4 regions of the Rhizobium sp. 62_C5_N11_2 genome follow, and region 4 is predicted to be linked to each of the others. Evidence: riboswitches for the same ligand, from Rfam matches in the RefSeq annotation. Region 4 holds a riboswitch; each other region holds the start of a gene.
What was found. A riboswitch is a leader RNA that binds a small molecule or an ion and turns the genes downstream of it on or off. The one in region 4 is predicted to bind cobalamin.

Region 1 (4,709 bases), 150 kb from region 4:
GACAGGATCGCCTGCAGCACGATCGCCTCATTCGCTTCCAGCACCGTCGGCTGCCGGTCCGCACCCGGTGCCGAGACCGCAAAGCCCGTCGTGTTGATGACAACGTCGGGTTTCAGCGCCGAAAACACGCTTTCGAGAATGCCGGTGGAGATGGGATCCTTGAGGCTATAGGCAAAGACCGGCAGCGGCCGGAGGCCGAGTGCGGCCAGCGCCTCGACAAGCGCTTCGATCGGCCCGGTCTCGCCGCTCTGCACCAGGGCGCGGTAGAAGCTGATGGCGACTGTAGGGGATTCAAATCCCTCCTCCGCTACCATCCCCGCACCCGAAGACATATCTAAAACGACCCGCCGCCACTCCTCGACCCCGATCAACCCCCGCCCCGGCCACCAAATACCTGCCTTCATCAAAGGCACAGCCGGTGCCGGCTTATCTGTGCCCGACAGCATCGCCCCGGCATAATCGAGAAACGCCCGCGCATTAGCATCGCCGCCCTCGATCAGATAGGCCCAGAGCGCGTTGAGATCGTCGAGATCAACATTGGAGAAAGGAACCAGCCCCGCATCTGGCCTGGCATCACCCGGCAAGACCGCAATCAGTGCACCGGCGCGAGCCGCAGCCGCATGCAGCGCTTCCAGCGCATAGTGGAAATAGCTGGCGCCGCCGAGCGCACGCACGATGATCAGCTTCGCATGCCGCGCGGTGCGCTCGACATAGGTATCGACCGACATCGGATGCTTGAGGCTCATCAGACTGGCGAGCCTCAGCGAAGGTGCTGTCCGGCGATCGCGATGGGCGGCTGCGATCGCGGCAAGCTCGCTGTCGGCCGCCGACAGGAACAGGATATCGCCCGGCGTCTGCCCAAGGTCGATTGCCTCCTCGCCGTCGCTGATCGTTCCCTGCTGGGCCAGAAGCAGATGCATCGGTCTATGCCAGCGCTTCGATCGCCGCCCTCACCGCGTCCTGGTCCATTTCGTGCAGGCCAATGACAACGAGGCGTGTGCCGCGCTTTTCTCCGGCTGCCCAGGCGCGGTCGAAATAATGGTCGATGCGGCTGCCGACGGCCTGGAGCTGCAAACGCATCGGCTTGCCTGAAACGTCGACGAAACCCTTGAGACGCAGCACGTCATGGGCTGATATGATGTCCTTCAGCGCTTCGACGAAACCGGCGGGATCGGCAATGGCTCCGAGATCGACGACAAAGCTGTCGAATTCGTCGTGATCGTGCGGCGCGCCATCCTCATGCTCCAGCTCGTGATGCGACTTGCGATTGGCGACATCGTCCTCCGTGCCGATGCCAAGGCCGAGCAAGATGCCGGCTGACACCTCGCCATTTCTCGCCTCGATCATCACGGGCTTGCGCACCGTGCGGGAGGCGACCTCGTCGCGCACCCTGATAAGGCCCGCGGCGTCGATCAAGTCGGTCTTGTTGAGCACGATGAGGTCGGCGCAGGTGAGCTGGTCCTCGAACAGCTCCTCGATCGGGCTTTCGTGATCGAGCGATTCATCCTCGGCACGGCGCGCATCGACGGCATCATGGTCGTCGGCGAAACGGCCGGCGGCAACGGCAGCACTATCGACCACCGTGATGACACCGTCGACGGTCACCTGGGTGCGAATGTCGGGCCAGTTGAAGGCGGCGACCAGCGGCTGCGGCAAAGCAAGGCCCGAGGTTTCGATGACGATATGGTCGGGCCGCTGTTCGCGTTCGAGCAGCTTCGTCATCGTCGGGATGAAGTCGTCCGCGACCGTGCAGCAGATGCAGCCATTGGTGAGCTCGATAATGTCGTCCTCAGTGCAATTCTCCGCACCGCAGCCCTTCAGCACGTCGCCGTCGACGCCGAGATCGCCGAATTCGTTGATAATCAGCGCAATCTTCTTGCCGCCGGCATTGGTCAGCAGGTTGCGGATCATCGTCGTTTTGCCGGCACCGAGGAAGCCGGTGATGACGGTTGCGGGAATCTTCTGCTGGTTCATGGACTTAACCCTTCATTTTCAGCGGCAGGCCTGCCGCGATGAAATAGACTTCGGCGGCCTTCGCCGCGATCGATTGGTGCAGCCGGCCGGCATGATCGCGAAAATCCCGCGCCATGCGATTATCCGGCACGATGCCGAGACCGACCTCGTTGGAAACGAAAACGAGCCGCGCCTTCGCGGCGGGCAGGAAATCGGCAAGTGCGGCAAATTCCACCGCCATCTCACGCTCCTCGATCATCAGATTGGTGACCCAGAGCGTCAGGCAATCGATCAGCACGATGCGCCCTTCGCCATCGATGTCGGTAAGCTTGCCGACAAGATCGAGCGGCTCCTCATGCGTCGTCCAGGACGGACCGCGATCGGCCTTGTGTTGCGTTATGCGCGCCTGCATCTCCTCGTCCCAGGCCCGCCCGGTGGCAAGGTAGTGGCGATCCAGATCGGTCGCGGTGACGAGGGATTCGGCGAACCTGGACTTGCCGGAGCGCGCGCCGCCGAGGATGAAGACAGTGTTGGAGGGGGCAGCCGTCATGCCGGCGTTGCCTTCTGAATAGATGCCGCGCAAGCCGCTACGGAAGACGCCGGCGGCTGTAAGGCCCCGCCAAATCGCGCCGCACCAGGCTGCGCTGAATTCAATCGTTCAGCCAAGACAACCTCCGTGCTGGCAACGGGCATAGTGCCCAGGTGTGGGCTTCGCGCCCGGCACGCATGGCAGGTCTCCTGGCTCGCGGTTATCGGCCGCGATCGGGGCAGACCGGAAACCGGTCGCCCTGATCGTGCCAGCGGATCATCCTCGCCTTCCCGGCTGCATCAGTGAAAAGGTGGACGATTCGTAGACTTGAGAGGCGTCCGACCCCGGTTGATCACCATGCATATCCAGTGGCTTTTCCGGCATGCCGCCCGTCCCGCCCGCCTGCACGATTGCAGGCTGCCGGCAGAAAGGGCTTAACGCCGGATGGAAGACCCTGACCGCTCTACAGTCGCGGGGTCGGCTGTGATGAAGGCGCCCGGCTTGGGTCCGCCGCGTCACATTCCCTTTTCATCCGGAAGGGCGTAACACCGATCCGGAACCATCCGTTATGTCGGGATGGTCGGGCGACCATCCGTTGAGGGATGGTTAGGCAAGCTCAGAGGTGAAGTCAACCGGCCTTGGCGACCGGGCAATGGCCGGCCAGAGGAAGCAACTCCGCCAACACGACTTACTCTACCTAAAATATCGTCATTTATCAGAGACTTACGTCATAAAAATTTGTCCCAGCCGCCGGCTTTTCGCCGCAATTGCGTCGCAAGCGGACTGCGCGACCATCTCCGCCCTTGACCGGGCCTCTCCCCGCCTAGTTGTCTAGCCATGCTTATGAAATTGGATCGGCGCCGTTTTCGTGCGCTGCGTGTTTTCTTCGATCCGGGACGCCTGCGGGCGCTGACCCGCCGTAGCGAGGTCGGTCTGTCGCTGGCGGGCGCCGTCGTCGGCATCATCTCGGGTCTCGCCGTCACCGGCATGAGTTACGTCTCCAACGAGCTGCATCAGCTGGTCTTCGGCATCGCCGACAGCGAGCGGCTGAGCTCGTCCGAGATCGAGAACAAGATGCTGCTGCTCACTGCCCCCGTCATTGGCGGCGCCCTGCTCGGCCTGTTGCTCCTAGTGCTGGCGAAACGACGCAAGAAGCCGATGGTCGACCCGATCGAGGCCAATGCGCTGCATGGCGGCCGCCTGTCCTTGACCGACAGCATCATCGTTGCCGTGCAGAACCTGATCTCCAACGGTTTCGGCGCCTCCGTCGGCCTGGAGGCCGGCTATACCCAGCTTGCCGCCGGCCTCGCCTCCAAATTCGGCCTGAAGCTGCAGCTTCGCCGCTCGGACCTGCGCACCCTCGTTGGCTGCGGCGCGGCGGGCGCCATCGCCGCCGCCTTCAACGCGCCGCTGACCGGCGCTTTCTATGCCTTCGAGCTGATCATCGGCACCTATACGATCGTGTCGCTGACGCCTGTCGTCGTCTCCGCCCTTGTCTCCACCCTGATCGCAAGGCTGCTTGCCGGCAGCGATTTCACCATCGATATCGGCAGCTTCGGCTCGGTCGTGCCAGCCGATTATATCCCGGCACTGCTGCTCGGTGCTTTCTGCGCCGGTGTCGGCATCCTGATCATGCAGGGCGTCGCCTTTGTCGAAGAGCTGGCGCGCAAGAGCTCGATCGCCCCACCCTTCCGCCCGGCACTCGGCGGCATCATCGTCGGGCTGTTGGCGATGATCTCACCGCAGGTGCTCTCGGCCGGCCACGGCGCGTTGCATCTGAACCTTTCCCGTGAGGTGGCGATCCCGACGCTGATCGGCCTCTTCCTCTTGAAATCCTTCGCCTCGGCGATCTCGATCGGCTCCGGCTTCAGGGGTGGGCTGTTCTTCGCCTCGCTGTTCATGGGCGCCCTGCTCGGCAAGCTCTTCGCCTATTGCGGCCCCTATTTTGCCGATGCGACGCTGACGCCCGTCATCTATGCCGTGGTCGGCATGAGTTCGCTCGCCGTCGCCGTCATCGGCGGGCCGCTGACCATGACGTTCCTGGCGCTCGAAATCACCGGCGATTTCCTGATCACGGCACTGGTGCTCGCCGCCGTCATCACCTCCTCGCTCGTCGTCCGCTCGACCTTCGGTTACTCCTTCGCCACATGGCGCTTTCATCTTCGCGGCGAAAGCATTCGCAGCGCCCATGATGTCGGCTGGATCCGCAATCTGACGGTCGACAAGC
Region 2 (4,709 bases), 1.6 Mb from region 4:
CATTGTTCTTGGCGAGTTCGAAGGTGATATCGGGCACGACGACGCCGAGTGACAGCGTCTTGATGCGGATTTTTTCGTCGGCATTTTCGCGCTTGGTGTCGAGGAAGCGCATGATATCGGGATGATGGGCATTGAGATAGACCGCACCCGCGCCCTGCCGCGCCCCGAGCTGGTTGGCATAGGAGAAACTGTCTTCGAGCAGCTTCATCACCGGGATGATACCCGAGGACTGGTTCTCGATATGCTTGATCGGCGCGCCTGCCTCGCGGATATTCGTCAGCGACAGCGCCACGCCGCCGCCGCGCTTCGACAATTGCAGCGCCGAATTGATCGACCGGCCGATCGATTCCATATTGTCCTCGACGCGCAGCAGGAAGCAGGAAACCAGTTCGCCGCGCTGCTTCTTGCCGGCATTGAGGAAGGTCGGCGTCGCCGGCTGGAAACGGCCGGAAATGATCTCGTCGACCATGTCGCGGGCAAGGGCCTCGTCGCCACGCGCCAAGGCCAGAGCCACCATGCAGATGCGGTCCTCATAGCGCTCGAGATAGCGCTTGCCGTCGAAGGTCTTCAGCGTATAGCTGGTGTAATATTTGAAGGCGCCGAGGAAGGTCGGGAAACGGAATTTCTTGGCATAGGCCTGGTCGAACAGATCCCGCACGAAATTGAAGGAATACTGGTCGAGAACCTCCTGCTCGTAATATCCCTCGGTCACGAGGTAATCGAGCTTTTCCCTCAGATTGTGGAAGAACACCGTGTTCTGGTTCACATGCTGGAGGAAATATTGCTTGGCCGCCAAACGATCCTTGTCGAGCTGAATCCGCCCCTCATCGTCATAGAGGTTCAGCATCGCGTTCAGCGCGTGATAGTCGAGGGTTTCGGCTGCTTTCGGCGGCCTCTCCCCGGCGGGCTGAGCAAAAATTTGATGCGGTTTTGCGCCCGCATCCCGCGTCAGGGTTGTTCCCGTGTCCAAAATCGTTCCATTCCGTGTTTGACCTTGGCGACGTCGTCGTCGGTGCCCATGAGCTCGAACCGGTAAAGGTACGGCACCTGGCATTTCTGCGAGACCACGTCGCCGGCGAGCCCGTATGTCTCGCCGAAATTGCTGTTGCCCGCGGCGATCACGCCGCGGATGTGTCCTCGGTTTTCCGCATCGTTGAGGAAACGGATCACCTGCTTGGGAACGGCACCCTTGCCGCCGTCGCCGCTATAGGTCGGCACGATCAGCACGAAGGGTTCGCGGATATGGAACGCGTCTGCGCCACCTGGCGGAATGCGCGCCGCGCGCAGACCGAGCTTGGCGACGAACCGATGGGTGTTCTCGGATCGGCTGGAATAATAGACGATCAGGCCCATCGCTTGTCCTCAGGTCAGGAGAGCGCGCTGATCATGTCGGGACGGAAGCCCGCCCAATGCTGCTCGCCGGCGATGACGACAGGCGCCTGCATGTAGCCGAGGCTGCGGACGCGATCGAGCGCTTCGGCATCCTGCGAGATATCGACGATGTCATAATCGACGCCCAGACGGTCGAGGGCGCGGTAGGTGGCAGTGCACTGGACGCAGGCAGGCTTGCTGTAGACGGTAATGGTCATGATATTCCTCGTGACGATGCGATTGGGCGCAGGACATCGATCGGAAATCTGTCGATATCCGTCGAAAAATTCTCTGATGATTTTGAGCTGTGCGGCTGTTTAGCCGCTGGGCGTACTCCGCCCTCTACCTCTAGCGGGTGGCGGCCTGAACTGAAATTCTGACATGACTTCACCCCGAAGTGGCTCATGAGGAGGTTCGGGCCTGCGAAACGCGATGCGGAGATTCCCCGCAGCCATGCAACGCGACCTTCCGGACACCCCGCCCGTGGACGTTTCGTTCGAGGCAGGTCTCCTGGCTCACGGGTCAAAGCGCCTGCCCAGCCTTCCCGGAGCATCATGCTCCAGTGACCTGAAATCGGACAGTTGCTCGCCGCTTACAGTTGCGGGGGCAGCCCCGGCATTGCCGCGCCATGATGGCGAAGCGCACCGAATTCCCGTCTTAGTCACCGATCCTCACGAATCGACGGAACCTCGAACACTAGATATGGTACGCGAATCGATCATGACGTCAACAAGTTGTTGTGGCGGCGCAACAATGGCGGCAACGAATCGCCGCGCCTGTGTATGATGTGGATAACGAAGCGTTAACGGAAAAGCGCTGTGGAGAACGCATCATAAAGAGAGCCGGCAGAAGCCGGCTCCTCAAACGACATTCATATTTTTATCCGAAGCAACCGCAGTGCATTGATCGTCACCAGCACGGTGGCGCCGGTATCGGCAAGAATCGCTGGCCAGAGCCCGGTGATCCCTATGATCGTCGTCACCAGAAACAGCGCCTTCAGCCCGAGTGCGATGGTGATATTCTGCAGGATGTTGCGCATCGTGCGTTTGGAAAGTTCGATCATCCGCGCCACGTCGCCAACGCGTCCGTGCAGCACGGCAGCATCCGCCGTCTCCAGCGCCACATCGGTGCCGCCGCCCATGGCGATGCCGATGTCGGCAGCGGCCAGCGCCGGAGCATCGTTGATGCCGTCGCCGACCTTGGCCACGATGAAGCCCTGGCGCTTCAATTCGCCAACGACCCGCTGCTTATCCTCTGGCATCATCTCGCCGCGCCAGTCGATGCCGAGCATGCCGGCAACGGCTGCTGCCGTCCGCTTGTTGTCGCCCGTCAACATCATCGCCTTGACGCCTGCTGATTTGAGGGCAGCGAGCCCGGCCTCGGCATCCTCACGCGGCTCGTCACGCATGGCGATCAGGCCGGCCGCAACACCGTTGACGAGCAGCACCGACACGCTCTTGCCCTCGTCGTTCAGCGCCGTGATGCGTGCATCCTGTTCCGCGCTGAGCGTCCCGCGCTCGCGGGCGGCAGGTGGCGACAGCAGATCCAGCGCCTCACCGCCGACTTTGCCGCTGACACCCTTGCCCGGCAGCGCTTCAAGCTCGAAGGCCGGCGGCACGGGAACGCCGTCCGTCTTGGCGCGGTTGAGGATCGCCAGCGCCAGCGGATGGCTGGAACCCTGCTCCAGCACCGCCGCGCGCGACAGCACCTGCGCCTCGCTCAGGCCAAAGGAAATGATGTCGGTCACCTGAGGCTTGCCTTCTGTCAGCGTGCCTGTCTTGTCGAAGGCGACCATCGTCACCTTGCCGAGCGTTTCCAACACCGCGCCGCCCTTCATCAGCAGCCCGCGCCGCGCACCGGATGAAAGCGAGGCGGCGATCGCCGCCGGCGTCGAGATGACGAGCGCGCAGGGGCAGCCGATCAAAAGGATCGCAAGGCCCTTATAGACCCATTCGCCCCACGGCCCAGCGAACAGCAACGGTGGAACGACCGCGACAAGCGCTGCGACCACGACGACGCCGGGCGTGTAATAGCGCGAGAACCGATCGATGAAGCGTTCGGTCGGCGCCTTCGATTCCTGAGCTTCCTCCACCAGCTTGACGACGCGGGCGATGGTATTGTCGGCGGCAGCCGCCGTGACGCGAACCCTGAGCACCGCATCGCCATTCACCGTGCCGGCAAAAACGACGGCATCGACGCCCTTGCGAACCGGCGTACTCTCGCCCGTCACCGGCGCCTCGTCGATCGCGCTCTCGCCTGAGATGATGATGCCGTCCGCCGAGATCCGGTCGCCAGGACGAACCATGATGATGGCGCCGACCGAAAGGCTTTCCGCCGGCACCTCCCGTGTCTGCCCATTGTCTTCGAGTAGCGCACTCTTCGGCACCAGGGCCGTCAGCGACTGGATGCTTTCGCGCGCCTTGCCCGCTGCCACCCCTTCCAGCAGCTCGCCAACGAGGAACAGGAACACGACAGTTGCCGCCTCTTCGCCGGCATTGATGATGACGGCGCCGACAGCGGCGATCGTCATCAGCATCTCGATCGAAAACGGTGTTCCTGAGAGGGCAGCCATGACAGCGCGCCGAGCGATCGGCACCAGCCCGATCAGCATGGCGACGATGAAGACATAGGACGCAATCGCCGGCACGAGATGGCCGACGGCATAGGCGGCAACGAGTGCCGCACCCGAAAGGATGGTCAGCCGGCCTTTCCTGCTCTGCCACCAGGGACCGGCCATCGGCGCATGGTCGTGCCCGTGCAGCCCCTCGATTTCCTTCTCGCCATGTTCGTGAGAATGGTCGTGGTCATGACTTGCATGATCGTGCCCTTCATGGTCGTGGTCATGGCCCGCGTGATCACCGTGATCATGTCCATGGTCATGACGGTGCTGCGAGCCGTGTTCATGCGCAAGCGCAGCGTTTCCGGCAAGCGGCGCGACGGAATAGCCGAGCCCGGTCACCTTCTTCTCAATCGTCTTGAGATCGCTGCTGCCATCATGCCGGACGGTCATCGTGCCCGCCATCACCGAGACGGAAACATCGGCGACACCCGCCACGCGCCTGACCGCCGTATCGATCTTGGTTGCGCAGGCGGCGCAATCCATGCCGCCAACCCGGTATCGTGTTTCGCTCTCAGCCATGAACCGCTTCCTTGTCAAGTAGAAGCATCCCTCCTACATCCTCTAGCGACTAGAGGTGCAAGAGGAAAATTATGAAAAGGATCACGATCGGTGAAGCCGCCCGCCAGAGTGGCGTCAAGGTACCGACAGTGCGTTATTACGAGAGCATCGGGCTGCTCGCGGCGCCGAGCCGCAGCGAGGGCAACCAGCGCTCCTTCGA
Region 3 (4,709 bases), 360 kb from region 4:
GCGCAGCAGCGCCTGCAGGATCGCACCGCAAAGCGAGAGCGATGCGCCGGCGCTGGCCGCGACGAGCGCGCGGCTCAGACGATAATCCCAGACGATGCCCTGGTGGATGCGGCTGATCTCGAAATTCGTTCCGAACAGCCGGTTCGAGACCGCCTCCGCCGTGGTCGCAACGGGAATTGCGATCTCGCCGATGGAAACGGCAAGGCTGATCATCAGCCCGAGCAGGAGAAGTGCGGCAATGGTGAGCGCGGCAAGCGCCCACCATCCCTGTTGCCTGACCGACATTGCCTTCACTGCGCCAGGCCGAAGGACTTGATGCCGTTCGCCAATGTCTCGATGCCATCGATCGTGCGGATCGTCGGGTTCATCGACTGCGCGTCCATCATCACGAAGTGCTTGTTTTTGACCGCGTCGAGCTCCTTGGTCACAGGGTCGTTCTCAAGAAAATCGACCTTGACCTTAGGATCGTCAGCCGCATAACGGCGGCGGTCCATGGTCGCGAGCACGATGACGGCAGGGTTCGCCTGGGCGATGGTTTCCCAACCCACCAGCGGCCATTCCTCTTCCGTGGTGACGACGTTCTTCGCACCGATCGTCTTCAGGATATAGGCGGGCGCGCTGTTCTTGCCGGCGATGAAGGCGTCGCCGCTGACCTCTTTGCTGGAGAACCAGAAGACGACGGGCAGGTTCTTGCCCGATGCGCCCGATATCGACGCGACAGCATCCGCCTCGCGCTTCTTCAGCGCCGAAATCAGCGCATCGCCGCGGTCCTTCACGTCGAAAATCTCCGAGAGCTCGGCGATTTCCCGGTAGATCAGGTCCATCGTGAACAATTCCCCACGCACGCCGTCGCCGCCATCTGTGTTGACCTTGGCGACGCAATCGGCCGGCGCGAGATAGGTATTGATCCCGAGATCCTTGAACTGTTCCCGCTTGCCGACGGAGCCCTGCGCGCCGACATGCCATTCGAACTCGGCCGCCACCAGGTCGGGCTCCTGCCCGACGACGGATTCGAAGCTCGGATCGTTGTCGGCAAGCCGCTTTATCTTGCTGTTGGCCTCGGCATATTGCGGCAGGACTGGACCGACCCAGACGGCCGTCCCGGCGATCTTGTCGGCAAGGCCGAGCGAGAAAAGAATTTCGGTCATACCCTGGCCGATCGAAACGATCCTGGCGGGCGCCTTCTGAAAAGTCACCTGCTGGCCGCAATTACTGACGGTCAGGGGGTAGTGCGTCGCGGCAAGGCTTGGTGCCGCAAGGCCGGCGAGCCCGAAGGCAAATGTCATGGCGGCGAGAATCTGGCGCATGGAAAACCTCGATGAAGGAAAAAATCACGGCCGTTCCGCGCATGTGCGCGGACCGAAAGCACGCTTAAGCGTGCCCTAGCCGCAGGAGGCCCAATCGAGACGGATGCATGCCGGAATTCGGCGAAGGTTCAGCAGGTCAATCATATCTGTTCCTTGTCCGGGCATCCCCGCCCGGTTGATTGGATCGTGATTGACGGCAGGTCTCCTGGCTTGCGGATATCCGTCGTTACATCCGCCTTCCCGCGATATCCGCAGTGGCAGGGCCATAGGCCCTTCAGAGATGGCCAGTCGCTGGCCACTCCTGAGATGATCGACAATCCGCTTACAGTTGCGGGGGCAGCCACGGTCTCGGTCCCTACTGGGTCGTCCTCACCGTGTTCCCTATTAATCCCCTTGGAGTCATCTTCAGGGAACCGTCGAACCCAGTTACGTCGCAGACCTGCCTAACGTCAATGATTATTGCGGAGGATCGTGCCGGCCCACCGCGGCAAATTGCGAGACCTCGAAGCAAAACTCGCGAGCACCCTCGCGCAAAAGCTATCGTCTGCGGCGCTGGCGTCGGGTCATCAGTCGGCGTGCGTCACGACGGATTGCGGAAGGCGGGCCCCCGACATAGCTTTGGCGCCACCGATTTCAACGAGGTCTGATGTAGCAATGAGCAATCCGGATAGCACCGATCTCGCCGCAGCCAGGATAGACGCAATTCGCCAAGCAGCCGAGCAAGGCGATGCACAAGCACAATTTGAATTAGGCCATATGACCGCACGAGGTGAAGGTGTCACCGGGGATAAAGCCGAAGGCGCGAGATGGCTTCGGAAAGCGGGCGAACAAGGTCATGTCGATGCGCAATTCCTCCTGGCTGGCCTGTATCTCATGGGGGACGGCGTTGCACAGAGCGCGCCGGAAGGCGTCGAGTGGCTTGATAGAGGCGCCAGTCAAGGCCATGCCGACGCACAGTATTTATTGGGCTTGATGAGAGAGGACGGCGACGGTTGCGATATCGATCCAACAGACGCCGTGAGATGGTACGGCCAGGCCGCAAACCAGGATCATGCCGGTGCGCAATACAGGCTAGCCCAAATGAAAGAGCACGGCGTGGGCTGCGAGATCAATCTGACAGAGGCTTTCAAATGGTACCGTCGTGCAGCGCTTCAGGATTACCCTGATGCAAGAGAAGATCTGCTCGATTTATGTCGTGCACATCCAGACCTGCCGCTTCCAGTATCAGAATTGCTCGATGGCAAAGGTCGTTCCTGATACTCAGCCCTTTGTCCGGCGGCGCAATCGTCCAGACGCCGTCGCCGTCCTATTCACTCCGCCCCTACAACGCATCCAGCGGTATCTTCAAATACCGCCGGCCGTTCTCCTCCGGCTCGGGCAACCGCCCGCCGCGGATATTGACCTGCAGCGCATGCAACATCAGCTTCGGCTTCGGCAGCGTGCGGTCGCGCGCCTGGCGCAGCGCAACGAAGCCGGCCTGGTCGATGCCTGCGATATGAGGATTGGCGCTTTTCTGGGCGGTCACCGTGCTTTCCCAGCGGGGGTGGCGGCCGCCGGGCTGGTAGTCGTGGCCGGAAAAGAGCCGGGTCTCCTCGGGCAGCAATAGGATGGCCTGGATCGAGTGCCAGAGGGCACTGGCGCTGCCGCCCGGAAAATCGGTTCGCGCCGTGCCGGAATCCGGCGTGAACACTGTGTCGTGCACGAAGGCGGCGTCGCCGACTACATAGGTCACTGAGGCGAGTGTGTGCCCGGGCGAAAACATCACGCGGGCTTTAAGCGCACCGATCTCGAAGGCGTCGCCATCGGCAAACAGCCGGTCCCATTGCGAGCCGTCGGCTTTAAGCGCCGGCCAGTTGTAGATCTCCTTCCAGAGCATCTGCACGTCGGTGACATGGGCGCCGATCGCCGTCGGCGCGCCGGTCTTCTCATGCAGATAATCCGCGGCGGAGAAATGATCGGCATGCGGATGCGTGTCGAGGATCCACTCGACCGTCAGCCCCTCACTTTTGATATGAGCGAGGATGGCGTCGGCGTTGGCCGTTCCCGTCGCCCCCGACATCTCGTCGAAATCGAGGACCGGGTCGATGATGGCGCAGCGTTTCGTCGCCGGGTCGGAAACGACATATTGTACACTGCAGGTGCGGGGCTCGAAGAAGGCCTTCACATGAGCCGCCTGCCCTGCCCGCTTTTCCAGAAAGCGGCGCGCGCCGGCAAGATCGAAGCCGAGGTTTTGACCGAAGGCCTCGACATCTCCGGGCTTCATCCGCCCGTCGAGCACCTCGCCCAGTGCATAGAGCGTCAACGCTCGTGTGCCGCTCTTGCAATGGGCGACGACCGGTCCCTTGGCCTCGGCCATCGCTGCCTGGAAGGCACGGATATCGGCCTCGGTGATCTCGGTTCCCTTCACCGGCACGAAGCTGTAGGCGAGCCCGGCGGTGGCGGCGGAAGCCTTTTCCGCGGTATTGCCCGGCTGCCCCGGCTCCTCGCCATCCGGTCGGGCATTGATGACGGCGGCAAAACCATCAGCCGCGAAGGCGGCAAAACCTGCGGCGTCGGGCTGCTCCGCCACCGATATCAGCTCATTGACCCTCACGGATGTCATCGAAGCCCCCGCGCTGCCGCTCCAGGCATTATCGCACGTATATCGATACAATCTCACAAGTATATTGCCGAACGCAAGAATAGGCGTTTGGTATTTCTCTGCACCTGTCGCCGATCCGCAAAGCCTGAAGAAACCGGTGGGAGACGCCGCCCAAACTCCCGCCCATCCCGACGGAGTATCGTCAAAACGATAGCGTCGCAGCTCCTTCCTTGATCTCGGCATGCATGGCGCTGGCACCGACGATGACGACGCCGTCGAGCAAGTCTTCCTGCGTATAACCGCGCGAGGTCACACAGGGCGGGCAAGCCCAGATCGTGCCGCCGCGCTGCTGGAAATTCTCGATCAGGCTCGACAGCGGATCGAGCGGCGGCACATGCGTCATGCGCTGGCCGCCCTTGCGCACCAGGTCGATCCCGGTGCTGGTGAGGAACACCGAGACCTTCAGCCCGGCGGTGATGCCGCCATTGGCAATGGTGAAGGCGACGGAGGAAAGTTCGGATTCGATGCCTTTGTTGACGAGCACGACCAGCTTGTCGCTTTGGGTTTGCATAGTATTCTCCCGTTTGTCAGGGTGAACAGCGTTCACCCTGTTTGAACGAGCTGATGATAGGAGGGTGCGCGGGGCGCGTATTTGGCCGGAATGCGTGAAGCCTTGTCCGAAAATCCAGGCGCTGCGGGTGTCGCGCGTGACGACGTGCTGTCGGCGCTGCTGTCGACGATCCGCCTGTCGGGATCACTGCAGTTCTGCTTCATGCCGACGGGCGACTGGCAGACCGATGCCACGCCGGCCTTGGCGAGCC
Region 4 (4,709 bases):
CCGCACGGGCTTACGCGATGCTCGCAACGGTCTACTACGACGCCTACATTGCAAGCAACGACGGGAAATACGCTTATTGGTACCTGCGGCCCAACATGCTTGACCCGAGCATCACTCCCCTGTTCGCAGTGCCGGCCCATCCCAGTTATCCGTCGAATCACTCCACGTTGTCGACTGCCCGATGCGAGGTGCTTGCCTATCTGTTCCCCGACCAGGCGGAGTTCATCCGAACGGTCGGCAAGGAAGCGGGCGATTCCCGCATCTGGGCCGGCATCCACTATGAAATGGACAACCGGGCCGGTGCCGCACTTGGCAAAGCAGTCGCCGGGAAATTCATCGAGCGGGCAAAAAAAGACGGGGCAGACTAGCGGAAGGGCCGCTAGCGCCTTTCTCCTGAAATGTCGCAATCCTAAGCGAGGGGTTCTCGGTGGAACGTTCCGTTCACTCAGCAGCCGACGTGCGAGGCAGCAACGTTTCTCAAACGATGCGGATGCGGCGCGTCACCTGGCCATTGCTTTCCCAGTATGTGTGCTTTTTGGCGATCAAGGGATCGTCCATCGCCGGTTGAATTTGCCCTGCGGTACTGATCGCGCGCGAGGTCACCGTGTGTTCTCCAGGCGAGGGATTTGGCCAATCCAGTGACCAAATCTTCCAGGCGTATTCGGCCTCCTCGCTGTGATCGATGACTGCCGGCATCCAGGGCCCTTGATCAATTTTCAGTTCGACCCGGTCGATCGGTGCACCCCAGGCTGCGCCGACGACCCGGTGACCCGAGTCGTTGCGCGTGACCTTGGCGGGCGCGGATTTCAGCAAGGCCCGGCCGACCGAGGTCTCGGCCCGCACGGTCTCGCCGTTGTGCTCTTCCTCCCGGATGGTGACATAGTCGCGGCCCATCAGCAGGCTCATGAAGCGGGTGTCGCGAACCTCGATGCCCTTCAGCCACTTGACGTTGGCAATCCCGTACCAGCCCGGAGTTATCAGCCGCAGCGGGAAACCGTTGGGGGCAGGCAGGGTCGCCCCGTTCATTTCGTAGCAGAGCAGATTGTCGGGGTTCATCGCGTCGGCGAGCGACATGCTGCGAGCGAAGTTCTGTTGCATCTTGATGTCGCGAATCGTGACCTCGCCTTTGTCGGTGCCGAAGAAGACGACCTCTAGGTGTTCAGTCCCCATCCATCATGGAAGACGAGTTCATCGAGCGGCAGCCGCTGCCGCCAGCCTTTGACGGACAGTTCCGGCTCGTCATAGAGCCGGTCGACGAAACCGGCACAGAGCCAGGCGACCACCTCGACATGCTGGGGTATGCCGAGAATGCTCTTCAGCTCGCCTTCATGAAAGATGCTGACCCAGCCGATCCCGACCCCTTCCGCCCGCGCCGCAAGCCAGAGATTCTGGATGGCGCAAACTGTGGAATAGCTATCCATCCTGGGATTGTGCGTGCGCCCCAGCACGACGCTGCCGCTGCGGGTAGGATCGCAGGTCACGCATATGCCGAGCGGCGCCTCGACAATGCCTTCAAGCTTGAGCGAGCGGTAGACCTGCCGCCGTTCGCCTTCGAACATCAGCGCCGCCTCCTCGTTGGCCCTCGCAAAAGCATCCCGGACGCGCGCCCGCACGGTTGCGCTTTTCACCAGAATGAAATTCCACGGCTGCATGAAGCCGACGGAGGGTGCATGATGGGCTGCCGTCAGCAGCCGCTGCACAAGATCATCCGGCAAGGGATCGGGCAGGAACTGGCTGCGAACGTCGCGTCGCGTCATGATCGCATGATAGACGGCCTCGCGTTCGGCCAAGGAAAAACCGGACGCCGCTGAAAGGGCATCCTCATCAAAGGGTCGCATCGTCAAATCCCCAACAACGCAACCGCCCCGCCGTCCGCGCGGATCGGTCTATCTAGCCAGGCCGGTCTTCTGACTCGGCGTCATCCGTCTGCCGCAGCCTTCCCGGCGAGAAGCCAGTGGCGTGATGAAGCGGCAAGCGTCGGCCTTACAGCGTTGGGCACGTTCCGGCTTTGCACCGGATTCCCGATTCTCCCGCCTGGACGGCGGGCACCTGACAGCGCATCTATTTCAGGAAAGCGCGGCGGCGGCAAGCCGGCCCTCATACCGCCGACACGTTGCATGCGACATCGACTTCATGGACAGAGGCGCATCGCTGCCTTAGAAACAAACCGATCCTGACCGACGCCCATGGCGCCGCACTTTTTCTCTTTGCACTTTGGTTGCCCGTGCCCCGCCTCACGCCCATGATCCTTGCGGTCGCCCTGTTCATGGAACAGATGGATTCGACCGTGATCGCCACCAGCCTACCGGCGATCGCAGCCGATATCGGCACCTCGCCGATCGCGCTGAAGCTCGCCGTTACCAGCTATCTCGTGGCGCTGGCGATCTTCATCCCGATCAGCGGCTGGATGTCCGATCGTTTCGGCGCACGCAACATCTTCCGCATGGCGATCTTCGTTTTCATGATCGGCTCGATCGCCTGCGCCTTTTCCAATTCGATCACGGCCTTCGTCATCTCACGCCTGATCCAGGGCGCCGGCGGCTCGATGATGACGCCGGTCAGCCGCCTGCTGCTGGTCCGGGGAACGCCGCGTCACGAACTCGTCGATGCCATGGCCTGGCTCACCATTCCAGCGTTGATCGGTCCGATCATGGGTCCGCCGATCGGCGGCTTCCTCACAACCTACCTCACCTGGCACTGGATCTTCTGGATCAACGTCCCGATCGGCGTGCTCGGCATCATCCTCGTCACCCGTTTCCTGCCGGCGGTTGAGCCACGCAGTCCCCGGCCGATGGATTTCCCCGGCTTCTTCCTTTGCGGCCTAGGCTTCTCCGGCTTCGTCTTCGGCCTGTCGGTGATCAGCCTGCCGGCCGTGCCCGTTGTCTACGGTTATGTCACGGTTGCGATCGGCATCCTTGCCGGCCTCCTCTACCTCCTGCATGCGCGCCGCGTGCCCTATCCGCTTCTCGATCCGAAGATGTTCCGCTACCCGATGTTTCGGGCGGCGATCCTCGGCGCCTCGAATTTCCGCATGGGACTTGGCGCCCTGCCTTTCCTGATGCCGCTGATGCTCCAGCTCGGCTTCGGCCTGACGCCGCTGCAATCGGGCTCGGTCACCTTCGTCAGCGCGCTCGGCTCCATGGGCTCGAAATTCGCCGCCTCGCGCACCTTCAATGCCTTCGGCTTCCGCACGGTGATCTCCCTCACCACCTTGCTGGCGGCGATCTTCCTCGGCATCAACGGCCTGTTCACCGCCGAAACGCCACTGTTCCTGATCATGGCCTGCCTGCTGATCGGCGGCCTGTTCCGCTCCATGGCTTTCTCGGGCGTCAACGCCATGGCCTTCGGCGATGTCGATGGTGCCGACAGCAGCCAGGCAACCGCAATCAATGCCGTTGCCCAGCGTATCTCCATGGCGATGGGTGTGGCGATCGCCGGCGGCATCCTCGAAATTTCCAGCAGCTTTCACGACGGCAGGCTGCTGGTCTCGGATTTCCACATCGCCTTCTTCAGCGTCTCGGCGATTTCGGCGCTGGCCTGCATCACCTTCCTGCGCCTGCCCCACGATGCTGGCGCTGAACTGACGGCGCACGGCCGCAAGCGCCGGCACGTCGAGCCGGAAGAGGCCGTGGCTGAAAATAGCTGATCTCCCTGACGCCACGGAAACCCTGCTACACCCACCGGTTCGCAAGGCTCGGCGCCGGCGGGAGCAGGCGCGAATGGCACGCGTGTGCTCAGCATTCCTTTCTACTTTATGATTTATTCACACATCAAATACACACTGCGTTTGCGCGTTTTGGGTTGCTATCAGGACATGGGCATGAGCGCTCGTGATGCGACCGTCAGCGTCGATGCCCGTATTGATACGCCAGTCGGGAACATGTCCGACTGAGCCGCAATTCTAGGCCGCCGCGGAATGTTCCATTTTTTGAAAACGATGCCTCTGACAGCCAAGCTGGCGGCGATTATCGTTGCCGTAAACCTCTGCGGCATTTCCGCTTTCGCCACCTATACCTGGATGTACGAAACCCGGGCGTTGATCGATGGCGCCAAGGCGAACTGGTCCAAGGATGCGGAGCAGTTTGCATCTCTGGCCGCCGGCGGCGTGAAATGGGGGAAGGCGAACGCCGTTCGCGAGGCTTATTCGCTCTACCGCGACGACCCCTCGCTCGATCTTGTACAGTTTGCCGCATTCAACGCGGAACCGGCATCAGTCGATACGTGGACACGCGACGGCATCAACGGTTTGCCTGCACCCGCCGATCTGGCGAAGCGTCTCAGCGCGAAACCGGAAAAGACGACTGTCGATGATAGCGGAACATCCGCCGGCGTGGTCACGATCATCGCGCCGCTTCCGCTGGATAAGGCAGGCAAGGCCACCGGCTACATCGTCACGAACTGGTCTGTCGAAAAAATCGCTTCCGAAGTCAGGCAGAAAGTTCTCATTTCGTTGCTCACGCAGTCCGCGATCACCGCCATGGCCGTCGTTGCCTTCCTTCTCGCCATGCGCAGCCTGGTCGGCCGGCCCATCAGGGTGATCAGCGAACGAATTAGCGCGTTGCAGAATGGCGATCTGGTCTCTCCCGTCACCTACAGGGAAAATGGCGACGAGATCGGCTTTCTGGCGCGTGCATTGGAAGTTTTCCGTCACGAGGCGATTGCGAAGGTCGAGAGAGAGCAGGCCGCTGCCGAGCAGAGTGCTTCGCTCG

Region 1: linked by a shared signal. The riboswitch ahead of cobU (bifunctional adenosylcobinamide kinase/adenosylcobinamide-phosphate guanylyltransferase) and the one ahead of bluB (5,6-dimethylbenzimidazole synthase) in region 4 are both predicted to bind cobalamin.
Region 2: linked by a shared signal. The riboswitch ahead of nrdH (glutaredoxin-like protein NrdH) and the one ahead of bluB (5,6-dimethylbenzimidazole synthase) in region 4 are both predicted to bind cobalamin.
Region 3: linked by a shared signal. The riboswitch ahead of AB8B31_RS13115 (ABC transporter substrate-binding protein) and the one ahead of bluB (5,6-dimethylbenzimidazole synthase) in region 4 are both predicted to bind cobalamin.

What each region holds. Positions count from the first base shown of each region.
Region 1 covers NZ_JBPWPW010000001.1:2,385,404-2,390,112, forward strand. The annotation lists gene cobN (cobaltochelatase subunit CobN) at 1-920, opposite strand, end outside; gene cobW (cobalamin biosynthesis protein CobW) at 925-1,974, opposite strand; gene cobU (bifunctional adenosylcobinamide kinase/adenosylcobinamide-phosphate guanylyltransferase) at 1,979-2,503, opposite strand; cobalamin riboswitch at 2,665-3,061, opposite strand; gene AB8B31_RS12025 (chloride channel protein) at 3,320-4,709, shown strand, end outside.
Region 2 covers NZ_JBPWPW010000001.1:3,866,280-3,870,988, forward strand. The annotation lists gene nrdE (class 1b ribonucleoside-diphosphate reductase subunit alpha) at 1-970, opposite strand, end outside; gene nrdI (class Ib ribonucleoside-diphosphate reductase assembly flavoprotein NrdI) at 949-1,353, opposite strand; gene nrdH (glutaredoxin-like protein NrdH) at 1,368-1,589, opposite strand; cobalamin riboswitch at 1,855-2,078, opposite strand; gene AB8B31_RS19100 (heavy metal translocating P-type ATPase) at 2,243-4,510, opposite strand; gene AB8B31_RS19105 (MerR family transcriptional regulator) at 4,582-4,709, shown strand, end outside.
Region 3 covers NZ_JBPWPW010000001.1:2,593,628-2,598,336, forward strand. The annotation lists gene AB8B31_RS13110 (FecCD family ABC transporter permease) at 1-285, opposite strand, end outside; gene AB8B31_RS13115 (ABC transporter substrate-binding protein) at 291-1,307, opposite strand; cobalamin riboswitch at 1,486-1,740, opposite strand; gene AB8B31_RS13120 (tetratricopeptide repeat protein) at 1,962-2,564, shown strand; gene blh (bifunctional sulfur transferase/dioxygenase Blh) at 2,629-3,909, opposite strand; gene AB8B31_RS13130 (DsrE family protein) at 4,091-4,459, opposite strand; gene AB8B31_RS13135 (AraC family transcriptional regulator) at 4,550-4,709, shown strand, end outside.
Region 4 covers NZ_JBPWPW010000001.1:2,232,685-2,237,393, forward strand. The annotation lists gene AB8B31_RS11255 (phosphatase PAP2 family protein) at 1-368, shown strand, start outside; partial or broken gene AB8B31_RS11260 (molybdopterin-dependent oxidoreductase) at 478-1,155, opposite strand; gene bluB (5,6-dimethylbenzimidazole synthase) at 1,152-1,838, opposite strand; cobalamin riboswitch at 1,881-2,068, opposite strand; gene AB8B31_RS11270 (MFS transporter) at 2,243-3,646, shown strand; gene AB8B31_RS11275 (methyl-accepting chemotaxis protein) at 3,917-4,709, shown strand, end outside.